Regions from separate parts of the Streptomyces sp. 4F14 genome, predicted to be linked through region 3. Evidence: riboswitches for the same ligand, from Rfam matches in the RefSeq annotation. Region 3 holds a riboswitch; each other region holds the start of a gene.
The links. A riboswitch is a leader RNA that binds a small molecule or an ion and turns the genes downstream of it on or off. The one in region 3 is predicted to bind cyclic di-AMP.

Region 1: another riboswitch for cyclic di-AMP. It lies ahead of ACLZOT_RS05300 (M23 family metallopeptidase); the one in region 3 lies ahead of ACLZOT_RS31285 (transglycosylase family protein).
Region 2: another riboswitch for cyclic di-AMP. It lies ahead of ACLZOT_RS33535 (C40 family peptidase); the one in region 3 lies ahead of ACLZOT_RS31285 (transglycosylase family protein).
Region 4: another riboswitch for cyclic di-AMP. It lies ahead of ACLZOT_RS36345 (transglycosylase SLT domain-containing protein); the one in region 3 lies ahead of ACLZOT_RS31285 (transglycosylase family protein).

Annotation. Positions count from the first base shown of each region.
Region 1 is NZ_JBLRVY010000003.1:130,210-134,384, reverse strand. Features, by position in the region: gene ACLZOT_RS05310 (HPr family phosphocarrier protein) at 138-419, shown strand; gene ACLZOT_RS05305 (GntR family transcriptional regulator) at 635-1,318, opposite strand; gene ACLZOT_RS05300 (M23 family metallopeptidase) at 1,501-2,256, opposite strand; cyclic di-AMP (ydaO/yuaA leader) riboswitch at 2,271-2,417, opposite strand; gene ACLZOT_RS05295 (M16 family metallopeptidase) at 2,687-4,075, opposite strand; gene ACLZOT_RS05290 (M16 family metallopeptidase) at 4,072-4,175, opposite strand, start outside.
Region 2 is NZ_JBLRVY010000023.1:126,806-130,980, reverse strand. Features, by position in the region: gene ACLZOT_RS33550 (TetR/AcrR family transcriptional regulator) at 1-15, shown strand, start outside; gene ACLZOT_RS33545 (ATP-dependent Clp protease proteolytic subunit) at 72-689, shown strand; gene ACLZOT_RS33540 (hypothetical protein) at 697-999, shown strand; cyclic di-AMP (ydaO/yuaA leader) riboswitch at 1,488-1,703, shown strand; gene ACLZOT_RS33535 (C40 family peptidase) at 1,707-2,180, shown strand; gene ACLZOT_RS33530 (ATP-binding protein) at 2,173-2,610, opposite strand; gene ACLZOT_RS33525 (helix-turn-helix domain-containing protein) at 2,838-3,698, shown strand; gene ACLZOT_RS33520 (DUF397 domain-containing protein) at 3,711-3,929, shown strand; gene ACLZOT_RS33515 (8-amino-7-oxononanoate synthase) at 3,975-4,175, opposite strand, start outside.
Region 3 is NZ_JBLRVY010000021.1:33,191-37,365, forward strand. Features, by position in the region: gene ACLZOT_RS31275 (cytochrome P450 family protein) at 1-160, shown strand, start outside; gene ACLZOT_RS31280 (LysM peptidoglycan-binding domain-containing protein) at 310-1,362, shown strand; cyclic di-AMP (ydaO/yuaA leader) riboswitch at 1,585-1,743, shown strand; gene ACLZOT_RS31285 (transglycosylase family protein) at 1,748-2,452, shown strand; gene eno (phosphopyruvate hydratase) at 2,751-4,037, shown strand; gene ACLZOT_RS31295 (FtsB family cell division protein) at 4,150-4,175, shown strand, end outside.
Region 4 is NZ_JBLRVY010000027.1:24,611-28,785, reverse strand. Features, by position in the region: gene ACLZOT_RS36355 (GNAT family N-acetyltransferase) at 6-1,094, opposite strand; gene ACLZOT_RS36350 (HAD family hydrolase) at 1,355-2,182, shown strand; gene ACLZOT_RS36345 (transglycosylase SLT domain-containing protein) at 2,238-2,699, opposite strand; cyclic di-AMP (ydaO/yuaA leader) riboswitch at 2,705-2,880, opposite strand; gene ACLZOT_RS36340 (polyprenyl synthetase family protein) at 3,343-4,175, shown strand, end outside.

The DNA.
Region 1 (4,175 bases), on a different contig from region 3:
GACGGAAGACGGCACCGACCGGACCGAGGCCGCGGTCCGGACAGCCGTCCCGGGGAGGCCGTCGCGCCTCCTCCGGGAACGCTTCACGTGTGGAAAAATGGTCTAGACAACCCTGAACACCGAAGGGCAGCATCATCATGGCTGAGCGCCGCGTCACCATCGGCTGGGCGGAGGGCCTTCACGCCCGCCCCGCCTCCCTCTTCGTCCGAGCCGCCACGGCCACCGGCGTCCCGGTCACGATCGCCAAGGCGGACGGCAACCCCGTCAACGCGGCCTCCATGCTGGCCGTACTCGGCCTCGGCGCCCAGGGCGGCGAGGAAGTCGTCCTGGCCTCCGCGGCCGAGGGCGCGGACGCCGCTCTCGACCGGCTGGCCAAGCTGGTCGCCGAGGGCCTGGACGAGCTCCCCGAGACCGTCTGACGCCACCCACGCGCGTGTACGGAGCCGCGCCGTCCCTTTCCGGGCGGTGCGGCTCCGTCATTTCCGGGGCGTCCCGGAATGAATTGCCCCGCAAAGACCCACGGGCGCACGAGCGCACACGAAAGGCGCGCGCCGAGAAATTCACGGCGCGCTCACAAAAGGGCAGCGAAAATACACTTCCGCCGAATATCTCTTCTTTGTATACGGCGCCCGTGTTAATGCCGCAGGCCGGACATGTTTACGACGTGTTGCGAAGTCCTCACACGGTCCGCGCCCGCGAAGCGCAGCCGGTGGGCGCCGAGGGAGCGCTCGGTGTGCAGGGCGGTGACCGCCCGCGCGCGCTCGGCGTCCCCGCGCGCGACGGCGTCGACGATCGCGCCGTGCTCGGCCCAGGAGTCGACGGGGCCGGCCGACGGCTCGACCGCGTACATCCAGGCGATCTTGTGGCGCAGCTGGGTCAGCGTCGAGGTCAAGGCGTGGCTTCCGGACGCCTGGGCGAGCGTCTCGTGGAACCAGCCGCCCAGGGAGCGCAGATCCTCGCTGTTGCCCCGCCTGGCGCGCTCCTGGCCCAGCCTGACGAGGCCGCGCAGCACCTTCAGGTGGGCCTCGGTGCGCCGCTGGGCGGCCCGGGCTGCGCCGAGCGGCTCCAGCAGCAGGCGCATCTCCAGCAGGTCGGCGGCCTCCTGCTCGGTCGGCTCGGCCACGCACGCGCCCGCGTGACGCCGCGTCACCACGAAGCCCTCGGCCTCCAGCGTGCGCAGCGCCTCGCGGACGGGGACGCGGCTGACGCCGTACCGGCGCGCGAGGAGTTCCTCGGTGAGGCGGCTGCCGCGCTCGTAGACACCCGCGACGATGTCGTCCCGGACGGCCGTGCACACCGAGTGCGCCGGAATACGCATGACGGACCTCCGCCTTAATCCCCGTGAAACGTCGACGGTTGACGTGTGTTCCGTGACTCTATTGCAATGAGCGGGAATTTCCGATGGCGAGCCGGAATCCATGGATATTTTTTGGACAGGGCGGCGTCCGAAACGTCGAAAGCCCCGGCCGAGGGGGCCGGGGCTGGACGATCTCGCGCGGGTCAGACGTCGACGCCGTGCGCGCGCAGGTAGGCGACCGGGTCGATGTCGGAGCCGTATTCCGGTGTCGTACGGGCCTCGAAGTGCAGGTGCGGGCCGGTGACGTTGCCCGTCGCGCCCGAGTAGCCGATGCGCTCCCCCGGGGTGACCGTCTGGCCCACCGCGACGGAGATCGACGACAGGTGGCCGTACTGGGTGTACGTCCCGTCGTTCATCCGGACGACGATCTGGTTGCCGTAGGCGCCGCCCCAGCCGGCCTCCACGACCGTGCCGAGGCCGACGGCGTGCACCGGGGTGCCGGTGGCGGCGTGGAAGTCGATGCCCGTGTGGCTGCCGGAGGACCACAGGGAGCCGCCGCTGCGGTAGCCGGTGGAGACGTACGAGCCGGTGATCGGGGCGACGAAGGCGTTCAGGCGGGCGCGCTCGGCCTCCCGGGCGGCGCGGGCCTCCGCCGCGCGCGCGGCCTTCGCCTCCTCGGCGGCCTGGACGCGCAGCGCCTCGGTGCGCGCGCGTACGGCGGCGTGCTCGACGGCCTGCCGCTGGTCGGCGGCCCGGGCCTCGAGGTGCTCGGCGACCAGGTCGAGGCGCAGGGTGACGGTGTCGTCGGCGGCCATGACCGTGTTCGCGGCGGTCGGTTCGGGGGGTGATCCGGCGGCCAGCGCCGAGGTCGTCAGCGCCGCTATGCCCGCCGCGCGGGCGGTCGTACGCTGCATCCGGGTCGCCTTGCGGCGCTTGCCGGTGGCGCAGGTGAACGCCATGGGGTCGAGTTCGTCCTTTCCTTCCCTCTCGCCTACCGGGTTAGCTGACGGGTTCGGAGCAGGAAGGTCTCCTACGGGCGCGGGCGCCCGATTCACCCCAGGGACTGTGGGTCCCCGGCTCCCCTGGCTCGCGCCGTACGGGGACTCGGCGATGGCTGTCCGGTGCCGCGGTGTGCGGCGTACTGCCCGACGAACAGCCCGGACGACGCTAGAGGGCGTGCCCCCGATTCCCAAACGCACAGCGGTTTTTGTAGCGCACACCACAGGGCAGAGGCATACCCTCCGGGCGAAAACGGTCACCCTCGGAGGGATGCGTTTCGGGTGGGGTGTGGCCCTGCGAACAGCGAACTCACGGGGGCTTGCGGTTGCTCGGTGGCACGCGCGCGTAGGGCTCGTCCCCGTCGCCCTACGCGCGCGTGCACCGGTGTCCCTACTCCGCCGTCACCACCCGCACCGGCCCGATCCCGAGCGCCTCGACCGGCTCCCGGATCTCCTTCGCGTCGCCGACGAGGACGGTGACGAGACGGTCGACGGGGAAGGCGTTGACGACCGCGGCGGTGGCCTCGACGGTGCCGGTGGCCGCGAGCCGCCGGTACAGGGTCGCCTGGAAGTCGTCGGGGAGGTGCTGCTCGACCTGGTCGGCGTGGGTCCCTGCGACGGCCGCGGCGGTCTCGTACTTGAGTGGCGCCACGCCGACGAGGTTCTGCACGGCGAAGTCGCGCTCGGCGTCCGTGAGTCCCTCGGCGGCGAGGGTGCGCAGGACGGTCCACAGGTCCGCGAGGGCGGGCCCGGTGTTGGGCGTGTCGACGGAGCCGCTGATGGCGAGCATCGAGGCGCCCGAGCCGTCCGGGGCGGAGCGCAGGACCTGCCCGAAGGCGCGCACGCCGTAGGTGTAGCCCTTCTCCTCGCGCAGGACGGCGTCCAGACGGGACGTCAGGGTGCCGCCGAGACAGTACGTGCCGAGGACCTGGGCGGCCCACACGCGGTCGTGCCGGTCGGCGCCCACGCGCCCGATCAGCAGCTGCGTCTGGACGGCGCCGGGCCGGTCGACGATGACGACGCGCCCGGCGTCGTCGGCGGTGACCGGCGGAACCGGCCGGGGCTGGCCGGCGGACCCCGTCCAGGCGCCCAGGGTCTCGCCGAGCAGCGCGTCGAGGTCGATGCCGTTCAGGTCGCCGACGACGACCGCGGTGGCCGTGGCGGGGCGCACGTGCCGGTCGTAGAAGGCGCGGACGGCGGCGGCGTCGATCTTCTCGACGGTGTCCTCGGTGCCCTGGCGCGGGCGCGACATGCGCGAGGTCGCCGGGAACAGCTCCTTGTACAGCTCCTTGGCGGCCCGCCGGGAGGGGTTGGCCAGCTCGTGCGGGATCTCGTCGAGCCGGTTGCGCACCAGCCGTTCGACCTCGCCCTCGGCGAACGCGGGCGCGCGCAGGGCGTCGGCGAGCAGCCCGAGCCCCTTGGCGAGCCGGGAGGCGGGGACCTCCAGGCTGAGCCGGACGCCGGAGTGGTCGGCGTGCGCGTCGAGCGTGGCGCCCGCGCGCTCCAGCTCGGCGGCGAACTCCTCGGCGGTGTGCCGGTCGGTGCCCTCGGAGAAGGCGCGCGCCATGATCGTGGAGACGCCGTCCAGGCCGGTCGGCTCGGCCTCCAGGGGCGCGTCGAGGAGGATCTCGACGGCGACGACCTGCTGGCCGGGGCGGTGGCAGCGCAGGACGGTCAGGCCGTTGCCGAGGGCGGCGCGCTCGGGCGCCGGGAACGCCCAGGGCTTGGCCTCGCCCGCCTGGGGCTGCGGGTGGAAGTCCATGGTGGCGAGCTCGGTCACTTGGCCGTCTCCTCGTTGTCGTCGCCGGCCTCTACGGTCGCTTCACGCGCGGGGTCGTCGGGAACGTCCCCGTCCTCGGCGCTGTCCGGGTGCTTGGGCT
Region 2 (4,175 bases), on a different contig from region 3:
CTGCCGCGTCACTGACCCCTCCCCTACGTACGTCCTGTACATTTTTTACAGGCGCCGAAGGAGGGTCACCCATGAATGCCCATGCCCGTCACGTCCTGCCCGAGTTCCACGAACGCACGAGCAACGGCACGCGGACCCTGGACCCCTACTCGAAGCTCCTGGAGGAGCGGATCGTCTTCCTGGGGACGCCGGTCGACGACATCTCGGCGAACGACGTGATGGCCCAGTTCATGCACCTGGAGTACAAGGACCCGGACCAGGCGATCTCGCTGTACATCAACTCCCCGGGCGGCTCGTTCACGGCGATGTCGGCGATCTACGACACGATGCGGTACGTCAGCTGCGACGTGGAGACGATCTGCCTGGGCCAGGCGGGCTCGTCGGCGGCGGTCCTGCTCGCGGCCGGCACCCCGGGCCGGCGGCTGATGCTGCCCGGCGCGCGGGTGGTGATCGGCCAGCCCGAGGCCGGCGAGTTCCAGGGCCAGGCCAGCGATCTCGCCATCCAGGCCGAGGAGTTGAGCCGGGTCCGCGCCCTGCTGGAGGAACTGCTCGTCCGCCACACCGGCCGCACCCCCGAGCAGGTCACCGAGGACATCGAACGGGACCTGATCCTCGACGCGGACGCGGCGGTCGCGTACGGCGTCGTCGACCGGATCGTGTCCAACCGCGGGGCGAGCGGCGGAAGGTGAGGTCTGGATGCTGCCGGAACTCCCCCCGCTCCCGGCGCTGACGCGCGCGGAGGCCGATCTGATCGACCACTACCTGGCGGTCGTCGACCTCGTCGGCCGCATCAACCCGAGCCGGGACGGCGACACCTACCGGGGCCTGAGGGCCGCGCAGGCGCTGGTGGCGAAGGCTGCGGCGCTGCGCGACGCCCTGACGCTGATGCACCAGCGCGGCGAGCACGAGGTCCACGCCGAGACGCTGGCCCGCGCGCTGCGGGTCCTGGACGGCGACCGCCGTACGGCGAGGGTGACGCTGCCGCCGCCCCGGAACTGAGCCTTCCGCAGGACGCGTGCGGCGCGGGGGACTCGGGCCGCGTGCGCCCCACGCGCCCTCCCGTGTCCCGCCGCCGCACAGGAGCACATCGGCGCACGGCCCCCTCGTCCCCCGTGCGCGTGCCTCCGCCCGTGCTCCCGCGCGGCGACGTACGGGGGCGTCACGGAGTGCGTGATTCCGCATCGGCACGGCGGGTCCGGCGAAGCGGCGGCCGGTGGCGTAGAACCGTCCCCCGTTCGGCGTAACGAGGTTTCCCCCGGGCGGCCCTCAGGACTTGCGCAACCTGCGGATACGGGGTGCGGACCGGGGCATTCCGGCCCTGATCGACGGCTGCGCAGGTGACGGACACGTGACCGTTCTCTGAACTGTTCACCCGAATGGCCCAGTCGTGAGTAAGGCCACAAATCCTCGAATTCGTTGGGTATTTCGGTCACGAGTGAGTCAAGATCCCTGACTGACGACAAGCCCCCGCCACAGAGGCGGGGCGGTCCGGGTGGACGCCGAGTCCTGCCGCTGCCCGGATGACCGAGTCGACAGGAGTGCATCGGCAGGAGTGGAGGACCCGAGCAGTACGGGTCGCCGGAACGGTCACACCATGGCCGTACCGCGCAGCCCTTGGGGTGAAGCCGTGGTGACACGGCCGGGCCAACTTCGCCAGCCCGAATCCGACAGGTCATCCTTCTCAGGCGGTTGACGAAGGGTTGCGCATGACTGCGCTCAATCGTGTCCCGTCGATGATGGTCCGAGCCGGTACGGTCTCGGCCTTCGCACTGGCCGCCGTGGGCGGCTCCGTGGTCGTACCGGGCGTCGCCTCCGGCGCCGAGGCGGCCACCGCGTCGACGAAGGCGCTCCAGGTGGCGGCGTCCAAGAAGGGCGCACCGTACAAGTACGGCGCCGCCGGGCCCAAGCGGTTCGACTGCTCGGGGCTCACGCAGTACGCGTTCAAGAAGGCCGGCAAGTCCCTGCCGCGCACGGCGGCCCAGCAGTACAACAGGACCAAGCACATCTCCACGTCGAAGCGGCAGAAGGGGGACCTGGTCTTCTTCCACTCGGGCTCGAACGTCTACCACGTCGGGATATACGCGGGCGCCAATAAGGTGTGGCACTCGCCGAAGACGGGTGACGTGGTGCGGCTCCAGAAGATCTGGACCAAGAGCGTCTGGTACGGCCGGGTCAAGTAGCCCGGTCCGCGACCGCCGTCCAGGGCAGCTCGCACAGCACCGTCTTGCCGCCCTCCTGCGTGGGCCGCACCTTCAGGCGCCCCCCGCACTCCGCCGTCAGCGAGCGGATGATCACCATCCCCCGGCCGTTGTCCTGCTGGACAGCGGCCGGGAGGCGTTTGGGGAAGCGCGGGTGGCTGTCGGTGACGCCGACGCTGAGCTGTTCGTCCCGGTCGAGGACGAGGTCGACGGTGAAGGTCGGCGACTGACCCAGGGTGTGCTGGACGGCGTTGGTGGCGAGTTCGGAGACGATCAGGCGGATGGTCTCGGCGAGGTCCGCGCCGGGCGGCAGGCCCCACTCCGCGAGCGTGCCCGCGGTGAAGGTACGGGCCGCGGCGACCGACAGCGGGTCGCTCGGCAGGGTGACGGATGCTTCCAGGTGGTCTGCCATGGCGACGTCGTCCCTTTCCCACGGGACCGGCGTCCGACACGCGGCGGATGGTTCGAGTACGGTCCCGGAACTGGTGCTTCACCGTCAGACTGCCATTTCCACGGCCGTCCTGTGCGGCGATCCACCAGGATGTGCATATATCTGTCGCCCGAAGCGGTGAACTCTGCCACGACAGATCGGATTTGGGCGGCCCGCAAGGAGTAATGGGGAGCAGTGAGGAGAAGGGCATGCAACACGGCCCCGCCGTACGCCGCCGCAAACTGGGCGCGGAACTGCGTGCGTTACGCAATCGGGCCCGGCTCACGAGCGGCGAGGCGGCCCGGCTGGTGGGCTGGCACCAGTCGAAGGTGAGCCGGATCGAGACCGGCACCAGCAGTGCGAAACCGGCCGATGTGGCGCTCCTCCTGGACGCCTACGGGGTGAGCGACCACCGGCTGCGGGAACTGATGCTGGTGCTCGCCGGGGACGGCGAGAGCGTCGGCCGGGACCACTGGTGGCACGCCTACCGGGGTGTACTGCCGCCCACCTACCGGGACTTCATCAGCCTGGAGTCGCAGGCGAGCGCGATGCGCACGCTGGAGACGACGGTGGTCCCGGGGCTGCTCCAGACCCCCGAGTACGCCCGCGCGGTGACCCGCTCGGCCCTGGAGGGCGCGGACGAGGGCCAGTTGGACGCGCTGGTGGAGGTGCGCCTGGCCCGGCAGGACGTGCTGCGCGGGGATCCGCCGCTGCTGCTGAGCGCGGTGCTCGACGAGGCGGTGCTGCGCCGTCAGGTGGGCGGGCCCGAGGTGATGGCGGCACAACTGGAACGGCTCCTCGACGACGCGCGGCTCCCCCAAGTGACGCTCCAGGTACTCCCGTTCACCGCCGGAGCGCATATCGGCGTCACGGGGCCTTTCGTTGTCTTCTCGTTTTCGAGCGTTTCCGATCTGGATGTGGTCGTTCTTGACCACTTGACGAGTAGTCATCACCTTGAGGGGAAGGAAGACCTCCGGGCCTACTCGGAGGCTTTCACCAACCTTCAGATCCACGCCCTTTCACCCGAGGACTCGTTGGATTTCATCGCCGGGATAGGTGACGGCGCGTAAGGAGGCACCCCCATGTCAGCACTGCCTCGGAACGTACCTTCCGCAAGCGCACTGCATCTCGCACTGCCCGAGGCTCGATGGCTGCGCAGCAGCTACAGCACCGGAGCCAACAACTGTGTGGAGACCGCCCCGTTCACGGGTCTCCTCGCGGTCCGCGACTCCAAGTCCCCCACCGGACCCGCACTGCTCTTCACCCCGGGGAGCTGGGCAGGGTTCACCTCGGCACTCTGATCAAGCGCGGCGCTCAGGAAACACAGCACGGCCGTGTCCGCCGACTCATGGTCGTGTCGCGTCGATCACCCGCACAGCGCGGTCCAGCTCGACCCCGGAGAGGTCCGCGCGGGCGGTCAGCCGCAGCCGTGAGACACCGTCGGGCACGGAAGGGGGCCTGAAGCACCCCACCGCGAGCCCCGCCGTCCGGCAGTCCGCCGCCCAGCGGAGGGCCGCCTCGGGCGACGGGGCGCGCACGGAGACGAC
Region 3 (4,175 bases):
CCGCCTGGAGGGGCAGACCGCGCTGGCGACACTTCTCACACGCCTGCCGGACCTTCAACTCGCGGTGAGCCCCGAGGAGTTGAGATGGCGCGGCGGCCTCATCATGCGTGGCCTGCGGACTTTGCCGGTCGCCTTCACCCCGGCACCCCCGCCCCGGTGACCCGGCGCAAACATGACACGCCCTCAACTCCGTGATCTTCACGTGATCTGCGCGGCATGAACTTGTGACAGGTGATCGTATGCCGATACGTTCACAAGCCGGAGCGGCCCAGCCACTCCCGCCCCCACTGCCGTGAGAAAGGTGCCCGCATGCTCTCCGGGAACGGCCGTCACCGTCGCCCCCGCCAGGCCCCGGCCCTGCTCGTCGCCGCCGGAGTGACCGGCTCCGCGATCGCCATCCCGCTGCTCGGTGCGAGCGGCGCGAGCGCCGCCGGCAACCCGGCCGGGGTCGAGGGGACCACGGTCTGGGACAAGGTGGCCGACTGCGAGACGGACAGCGCCTGGGACGAGAACACCGGCTCGGGCCAGTTCGGCGGACTGCACATCAAGCTCGACGACTGGAAGAAGTACGGCGGCCTCACCTACGCCGAACGCCCCGACCTCGCCGGCCGCGCCGAGCAGATCGAGGTCGGCAAGCGGATCCTCGCCGACCAGGGCCCCGGCTTCTGGCCCGTCTGCGCGCTCACGGCGGGCCTGACGAAGGACAACGGCGCGGCGGCGACGGACACGACCCCGAGCCCGAGCCCCAGCACGGGTACGGGTTCGACCGGTACGTCCGGCTCGTCCGGAACGTCGGATCCGTCCAAGGAGCCGAGCCCGACGCCCGGTTCGGGCACCTCCGGCGACACGGGCACGGCCGCCAAGCCGACCCCGACCCCCACGCCCACCCCGACGCCGACCCCCACCCCGTCGTCGTCGGCCCCCTCCGAGGAGACCGGCACCTCCGCCGAGGCGGGCAGGTCCAACGGCTCCGGCCGCGTCGTACCGGACGCCCCACAGGTTCCGGACGGCAAGCCCACAGAACCGTCAAGCGGTGACAAGTCGGACAACCCGGTGCAGGGTCCCGGCTCTTGGAGCCTCGTCGACACGGGCGTCGGCGCGGCCGTGGGCGCCTCCCCGCTCTCCGTCCCCGCCCCGAAGAGCGCGTCGACCCTCTCGACCGCCGGCACCGGCAAGCACCGCGGGCTGAGCGCGGACGAGCCCCAGTCGTACACCGTCCGGGTCGGGGACACGCTCAGCTCCATCGCCGACTCCCTTGAGCTTGACGGCGGATGGCGTGCCCTCTACGCCGCGAACGAGGGCCTCATCGGGGCCGACCCGAGCGCCATCGTCCCCGGTCAGACCCTGTCTCTCGGCGACTGAGCCGACGTACGGCAAAGGCGTAAAAGCGGGCGGAACCACGGCAGTTCGGCGTCCCGGTTGGCGTCTAATGTCCGGGTTTGGCGAAAGTGTGGGATGAGTCTCAGAAGCCCTGATCGTCTTTGAAAATCCGCTGAGCGCATGTCTACGGTCGTGACCGCTCGGCAACCCGAGCCCCGGCTGCCGCAACGCCGAATCCTGCCAGCGGCCGTCCGGGAACAGTCGTCGCGTCAAGCGCCGTAGGCAGGAGCGGGGGACCCAAGGTAAGTGCTGGGAACGGTGGTTGACGCCGGACCCGGCTAGGGGTGAAGTCGCGGGAGCGACAGGGCAACTCAACCGGCCCTAACCCGACAGCTCACCTCGCAGGCGTCGGTGAGGGGATCGATCCATGCTGTTTTCCGGCAAGGGCAAGCACCGCCGCCCGTCCAAGGCCACTCGTGTCGTCGCGCTTGCCGGTGTCACCGGTGTCGCCGTCGCCGCCCCCCTGATGGCCGCGGGCAGCGCTTCCGCCGCCACCGCCTCCGAGTGGGACGCCGTCGCGCAGTGCGAGTCCGGCGGCAACTGGGCCATCAACACCGGCAACGGGTACTACGGCGGCGTCCAGTTCTCCGCCTCCACCTGGGCCGCGTACGGCGGTACCGCGTACGCCCCGACCGCGAACCTGGCCACCAAGTCCCAGCAGATCGAGATAGCCGAGAAGGTCCTCGCGGGTCAGGGCAAGGGCGCCTGGCCGAGCTGTGGCGTGGGCCTGTCGGGCGCCAGCTACAACGGCGGCTCCTCCTCCAACTCGGGCTCCTCGTCGAGCGGTTCGAGCAGCAGCCGTACGGAGTCGAACTCCTCCTCCCGCTCCACCGAGCGCCCGGCCGCCCCCAAGAGCACCACCCCCAAGGCGTCCAAGACCGTCACCACCCCGACCGGCCAGAAGGTCAAGAAGGGCGACGGCGAGTACAAGGTCGTCAAGGGCGACACCCTCAGCTCCATCGCGGCCAAGCACAAGGTCGCCGGCGGCTGGCAGAAGCTGTTCCAGCTCAACAAGGACATCGTCCAGGACGCCGACCTCATCTACCCCGGTCAGCAGCTCCACCTGAAGTAGACACCTGAACCACAGGCCGCTCACATCCGTGGACCTCACAGTGAAGACGCCGTGAGGGTCACCCCCCGTCCCTCACGGGCCCCCGCTCCGGTGCGTGTTCCCCCGTACGCACCGGAGCGGGTTTTTCTTTGCCCCCCGTCCTCCCAGCTGTCACCCCCTCTTTGTTCCGAGTATGAACAATGAGTACGGTCGGTTCTGTCCCACGGGGCGAGCGGTCGGCTGGCCGAAGCCCCGGAGCCGGTTAGGCTCGTCCTCGCAGCGCCCACGAGGTCTGCGTACCCGCGTCACACTGAAGGAGATGCTCGTGCCGTCCATCGACGTCGTCGTAGCCCGGGAAATCCTCGACTCGCGAGGCAACCCCACCGTCGAGGTCGAGGTCGGCCTCGACGACGGCAGCACGGGTCGTGCCGCCGTCCCGTCCGGCGCCTCCACCGGTGCCTTCGAGGCCATCGAGCTGCGCGACGGTGACCCCAACCGCTACCAGGGCAAGGGTGTCGAGAAGGCCGTCCTCGCCGTCATCGAGCAGATCGGCCCGGAGCTCGTCGGCTACGACGCGACCGAGCAGCGCCTGATCGACCAGGCCATGTTCGACCTGGACGCCACCGACAACAAGGGCTCGCTGGGCGCGAACGCCATCCTCGGCGTCTCCCTCGCCGTCGCGCACGCCGCCTCCGAGGCGTCCGACCTGCCGCTCTTCCGCTACCTCGGCGGCCCGAACGCGCACCTCCTGCCGGTGCCGATGATGAACATCCTGAACGGCGGCTCGCACGCCGACTCCAACGTGGACATCCAGGAGTTCATGATCGCGCCCATCGGCGCCGAGTCCTTCTCCGAGGCCCTGCGCTGGGGCACCGAGGTCTACCACACCCTCAAGAAGGTGCTGAAGACCAAGGGCCTGTCCACCGGCCTCGGCGACGAGGGCGGCTTCGCGCCGAACCTCGGCTCCAACCGCGAGGCCCTCGACCTCATCCTCGAAGCGGTCAAGCAGGCCGGGTACGTCCCCGGTGAGCAGATCGCCCTCGCGCTCGACGTCGCCGCCTCCGAGTTCTACAAGGACGGCAAGTACCTCTTCGAGGGCAAGGAGCGCTCCGCCGCCGAGATGACGGAGTACTACGAGGAGCTGGTCGCCGCCTACCCGCTCGTCTCCATCGAGGACCCGCTCTTCGAGGACGACTGGGCCGGCTGGAAGGTCCTCACCGACCGCCTCGGCGACAAGGTCCAGATCGTCGGCGACGACCTCTTCGTCACCAACCCCGAGCGCCTCGCCCGCGGCATCGAGGACGGCGCCGCCAACGCGCTCCTCGTCAAGGTCAACCAGATCGGCTCCCTCACGGAGACCCTGGACGCCGTCGAGCTGGCCCAGCGCAACGGCTTCAAGTGCATGATGTCCCACCGCTCCGGCGAGACCGAGGACGTCACGATCGCCGACCTCGCCGTCGCCACCAACTGCGGCCAGATCAAGACCGGCGCCCCGGCCCGCTCCGAGCGCGTCGCCAAGTACAACCAGCTCCTGCGCATCGAGGAGATCCTCGACGACGCGGCGGTGTACGCCGGTCGTAGCGCCTTCCCGCGCTTCAAGGGCTGAAACACCCTTAGGGACGCTGCTTAGAAGGGCGTCGCTCGTACGTCCCCGTACCCGGTCCCGTACCGTGTGCGGGGACGTACGCACGTATGAACGGGAACGGGAGGCGCGGCGCATGGCCGTCAAGGACAAGGACCGGTT
Region 4 (4,175 bases), on a different contig from region 3:
ACTGCTCACCCGGCGCCCCGCAGCCGCCCGGCGCTCTTCAGCGCCCGTGCGGCGGCGCTCGCGAGCCGTGGGCGCCCGCGCACGAAGTGGTGCGCCCGGCGCGAGGGTTCACGGCTCAGCCAGTAGAGCGCCGCCCCCGCACCCGGACGCGTCCACGCGCCCTCGTGCACCGGGATCTCCCCGGTCTTCAGCGCCTCCTTGTACTCGGCGGCCCCCCGCCCGAGGTCCAGCGTCGTGATGCCCTCGGCCGCCGCCGCCTCGGCCATCCGCAGATGCAGCACGAGCCCCGGCGAGAACTTCGCGAACTCCGTGTCGTACGAAGGGAACCAGCAGGCCAGGACGGTCGACGAGCGCAGCCCGAAGTGCGCGGCGACGGGCCGCTCCCCGGCGTACAGGACGGAGAGCGTGCCGGCGCACTCCGGCGTGCGCGTGTCGGCGAGGAGTGCGACCAGGCGCGTGATCCACTCCTGCGCGAACCGGTCGCGCCGGCCGGTACGGCGGTACTGCGCGGACTTCCACGCCATGAGGGCGCGCAGCGCGGCCGGGTCGCGTTCGTCGAACACGAACCTCAGCTCGCCGGCCTGGCGCCCGAGTCTGCGCTCCTTGGCGAGCGTCGTCCGCAGGAACTTCGGCGACTGGCCGCGCAGCACGGACTCGTAGGTGTCGTAGCCCTTCTCGACGTCGATGACGTAGGCCGCGTACTCGGCGGCGGCGTGCGGGACGAACAGGCCCTGGCCCGCCTCCAGGTTGTCGAACGCGAAGCTCGACAGTGCGCAGGCGCGCATCAACTCGCCTGTCTCCAGGCCGAGTCCGGGCGCCAGGACCGCCCCCTGGGCGTCCGACACGCCGTGCGCGAGGGCCTGGCCCATGCCGAGCGGGCCGCGCTCGTGGGGGAGGAACCCGACGGGTTCGCGCCCCTCGTACACCACCGCGACCCGCGTACGCGCCCGTACGCGCCCCACGGCCTCGACGAACTCCGGTTCCATGAACGGATTGCGCAAGGCTGGCGAGGCGGCCCGCAGGGCCCGCCACCGCTCACGCTCCCCCTCGCCCAACTCCTGCGCGCGCAGCACACGAATGCGCCCACTGTTCAACCTGACCCCCCGATCAAGTCCCCCCTGGACACATGGACCGTACCCCTCCAGACGGCACCGCGGTAGATAGCGGCCCATGCTGTTGCCAACCGGTGCAGTCTTCGCAGAAGCGTTGGCATCTCGATGGGGATTCGATGACGAAGGGGACCTTTTCGTCACCCCGCGCGGGTGCTCGTCGCGAAACCGGCCCTCCCGCGCGCGGGTGTGGCGAGAGAGGTCATCGGGCCTCCCGCGCGCGGTGCGGTCCGTATTCTCTGATCATGGCCGCACCCACCACCCCCGCTTCCGGCACGCGCGCGTACGCCCTCGTCGCCACCGACCTGGACGGCACGCTCCTGCGCGCCGACGACACCTTCTCCGACCGCTCGCTGAACGCCCTCCAGCGGGTCGTGGAGGCCGGCGCGCGGCACCTGGTGGTGACCGGCCGCCCGGCCCCCCGGGTGCGCCCCCTGCTGGAGATCCTGCGCGGCAGAGGGCTCGCCGTGTGCGGCCAGGGAGCGCAGGTGTACGACGCCAGCGAGGACCGCCTCCTGTGGTCGGTCACGCTGGACCGGGAACTCGCGGAGACCGCCCTCGGCAAGATCGAGGCGGAGGTCGGCCAGGTGTACGCCGCCGTCGACCAGGACGGTGTGGACGGGCTGACGCTGATCGAGCCGGGCTACCTGATGCCGCACCCGACGCTCCCCGCGCTGCGCGTGGGACGCCGCGAGGACCTGTGGTGCGAGCCGATCAGCAAGGTGCTGCTGCGTCACCCCGCGCTGACGGACGACGAGTTGGCGGCCACCGCGCGCGCGGCGGTCGGTTCGCTCGCCACGGTCACCATGTCGGGGCCCGGCACGGTCGAACTCCAGCCGAGCGGCGTCACCAAGGCCACGGGGCTCGCCCTGGCCGCCGAACGCCTCGGGATCGCCCCCGAGGACACGGTCGCCTTCGGGGACATGCCGAACGACATCCCGATGTTCGAGTGGTCCGCCTACGGGGTCGCGATGGCCAACGCGCACCCCGAACTCAAGGCGGTGGCCGACGAGGTGACGTCCTCGAACGAGGAGGACGGAGTGGCGACCGTTCTTGAACGGATGTTTCCGTAACGCGCTCCCTGTAGGAGCCCCGGTCCGAAACCGGGGCTCCTACAGGGGTGTTCGCTCAGTACGCGCCGAAGACGTTGTCGATCGACCCGTACACCGCCGCCGCGTAGTTGCACGCGGCGGTGATGTTCGCGACCGGGTCGTACGGGTCGTACGCCGTCCCGGCGACGTGGTACGCCTGGAAGGTCGGGTCGATGACCTGGAGCAGGCCCTTGGAGGGCGTGCCGGCGGCGGCGTTGGAGTCCCAGTCGTTGATGGCCCAGGGGTTGCCGGAGGACTCGCGGATGATGTTGCGGTAGATGCCGTCGTAGCTGCCCGGGATGCCCTTCTGGGCCATGATCGCGAGGGATTCGCGGATCCAGCCGTCCAGGGTGTTCGGGTAGCCGGCGACCGTGGACGACGAGGTGCCGGTGGCCGCGGAGGCACTGGTGGCGCCGACGATCGGGAGGGCGAGCAGGGCCGTGCCGGTGGCGGCGACGGCGAGGGCCCGGGCGAGACGCTTCTTGCGGACTGCAGGCATGGCGGTTTTCCTCTCCGGCGCCTGCGAGGTGAGCTGTCGGGTTCGGGCGGGGAGGTGCCCGGCCGGGCCACCGGGGACGGTGACACGGCTTCACCCCGAGCCGCGGCGGACGTGTCCGGCGCGGCGTACTACCTGGGTCCCCCGCTCCTGCCGTACGCGAGTGGTTCGTCGATGAGGTGGTGAAGGGCGGCGGCAGGATTAGGCGTCCGCCCGACCCGGCGGAACGTATGCGAGAGCACATGTCCGGAACAAGTGCCTGATTCACATCTCGCCCCTATTGACCTCCGGGTGAGGTGTATGGGGCGCTTGATCCTTTGCGACCGCCAAGGGTCAACTCGCCAACAGGGGCAAGGGGGAAGAGTGGTGGGGGAGGGGCGGGCGGAGGAAGTGCCCGTGACTCAACTCACGAAATAGCAATAACGGCAAAATGTGCACAAGGTATGAATGTCCGGAGATGATGTGCCTTATCGATCCATCGTCTGCATAACGGGCGTGATCCGATAGCGCCCGTGCTGTAACCGTGGGGGCTATCGGTGATCGAAACGTGACCGGATACGCTGACTTGAGTGATGGCAGCGACCTATCGACAAACCGTGTAATCGCCAACAGTCGCCCGTGGGCAACAGCAGACAGGAGATCCCTCGTGACCGTCGTCGGGCCGTTCGGGCTGAGCGTGCGGGACCAGGCGCTGGAAGCCGATGTCCAGGCAGGATTGGCGGCTGTCGAGGAAGGACTGCTCGAAGCCACCAAGAGCGAGGTCCCCTTCATCACGGAGGCGGCGCAGCACCTCGTGCGCGCGGGAGGCAAACGTTTCCGGCCACTCCTGGTGATGCTCGCCGCGCAGTTCGGCGACCCGTACGCGCCCGGTGTCGTGCCGTCCGCCGTGGGCGTCGAACTCACCCACCTCGCCACCCTCTACCACGACGACGTCATGGACGAGGCCGAGGTCCGGCGCGGGGTGGCCAGCGCCAACACCCGCTGGGGCAACTCCGTCGCCGTCCTCACGGGCGACTTCCTCTTCGCGCGCGCGTCCCAGATCCTCGCCGACCTCGGCCCCGAGGTCGTCCGCATCCAGGCCGAGGCGTTCGAACGGCTCGTCACCGGCCAGATCCTGGAGACCGCCGGGCCCACCGACGGCCGCGACCCCGTCGACCACTACCTCGACGTCCTCGCGGGCAAGACCGGCTCCCTCGTCGCCGTCTCCTGCCGCTTCGGAGCGATGACCTCCGGCGCCGACGAGACGGTCGTGGACGTCCTCACGCAGTACGGCGAACGCCTCGGCGTCGCCTTCCAGCTCGCCGACGACGTCCTCGACATCGCCTCCGACTCCCACGAGTCCGGCAAGACCCCCGGCACGGACCTGCGCGAGGGCATCCCCACGCTCCCCGTCCTGCGCCTGCGCGAGCGCGCCGCCCGCCTCGGTCTGGCCGAGGACGTCGCCCTGTGCGAACTCCTCGACTCCGACCTCACGGACGA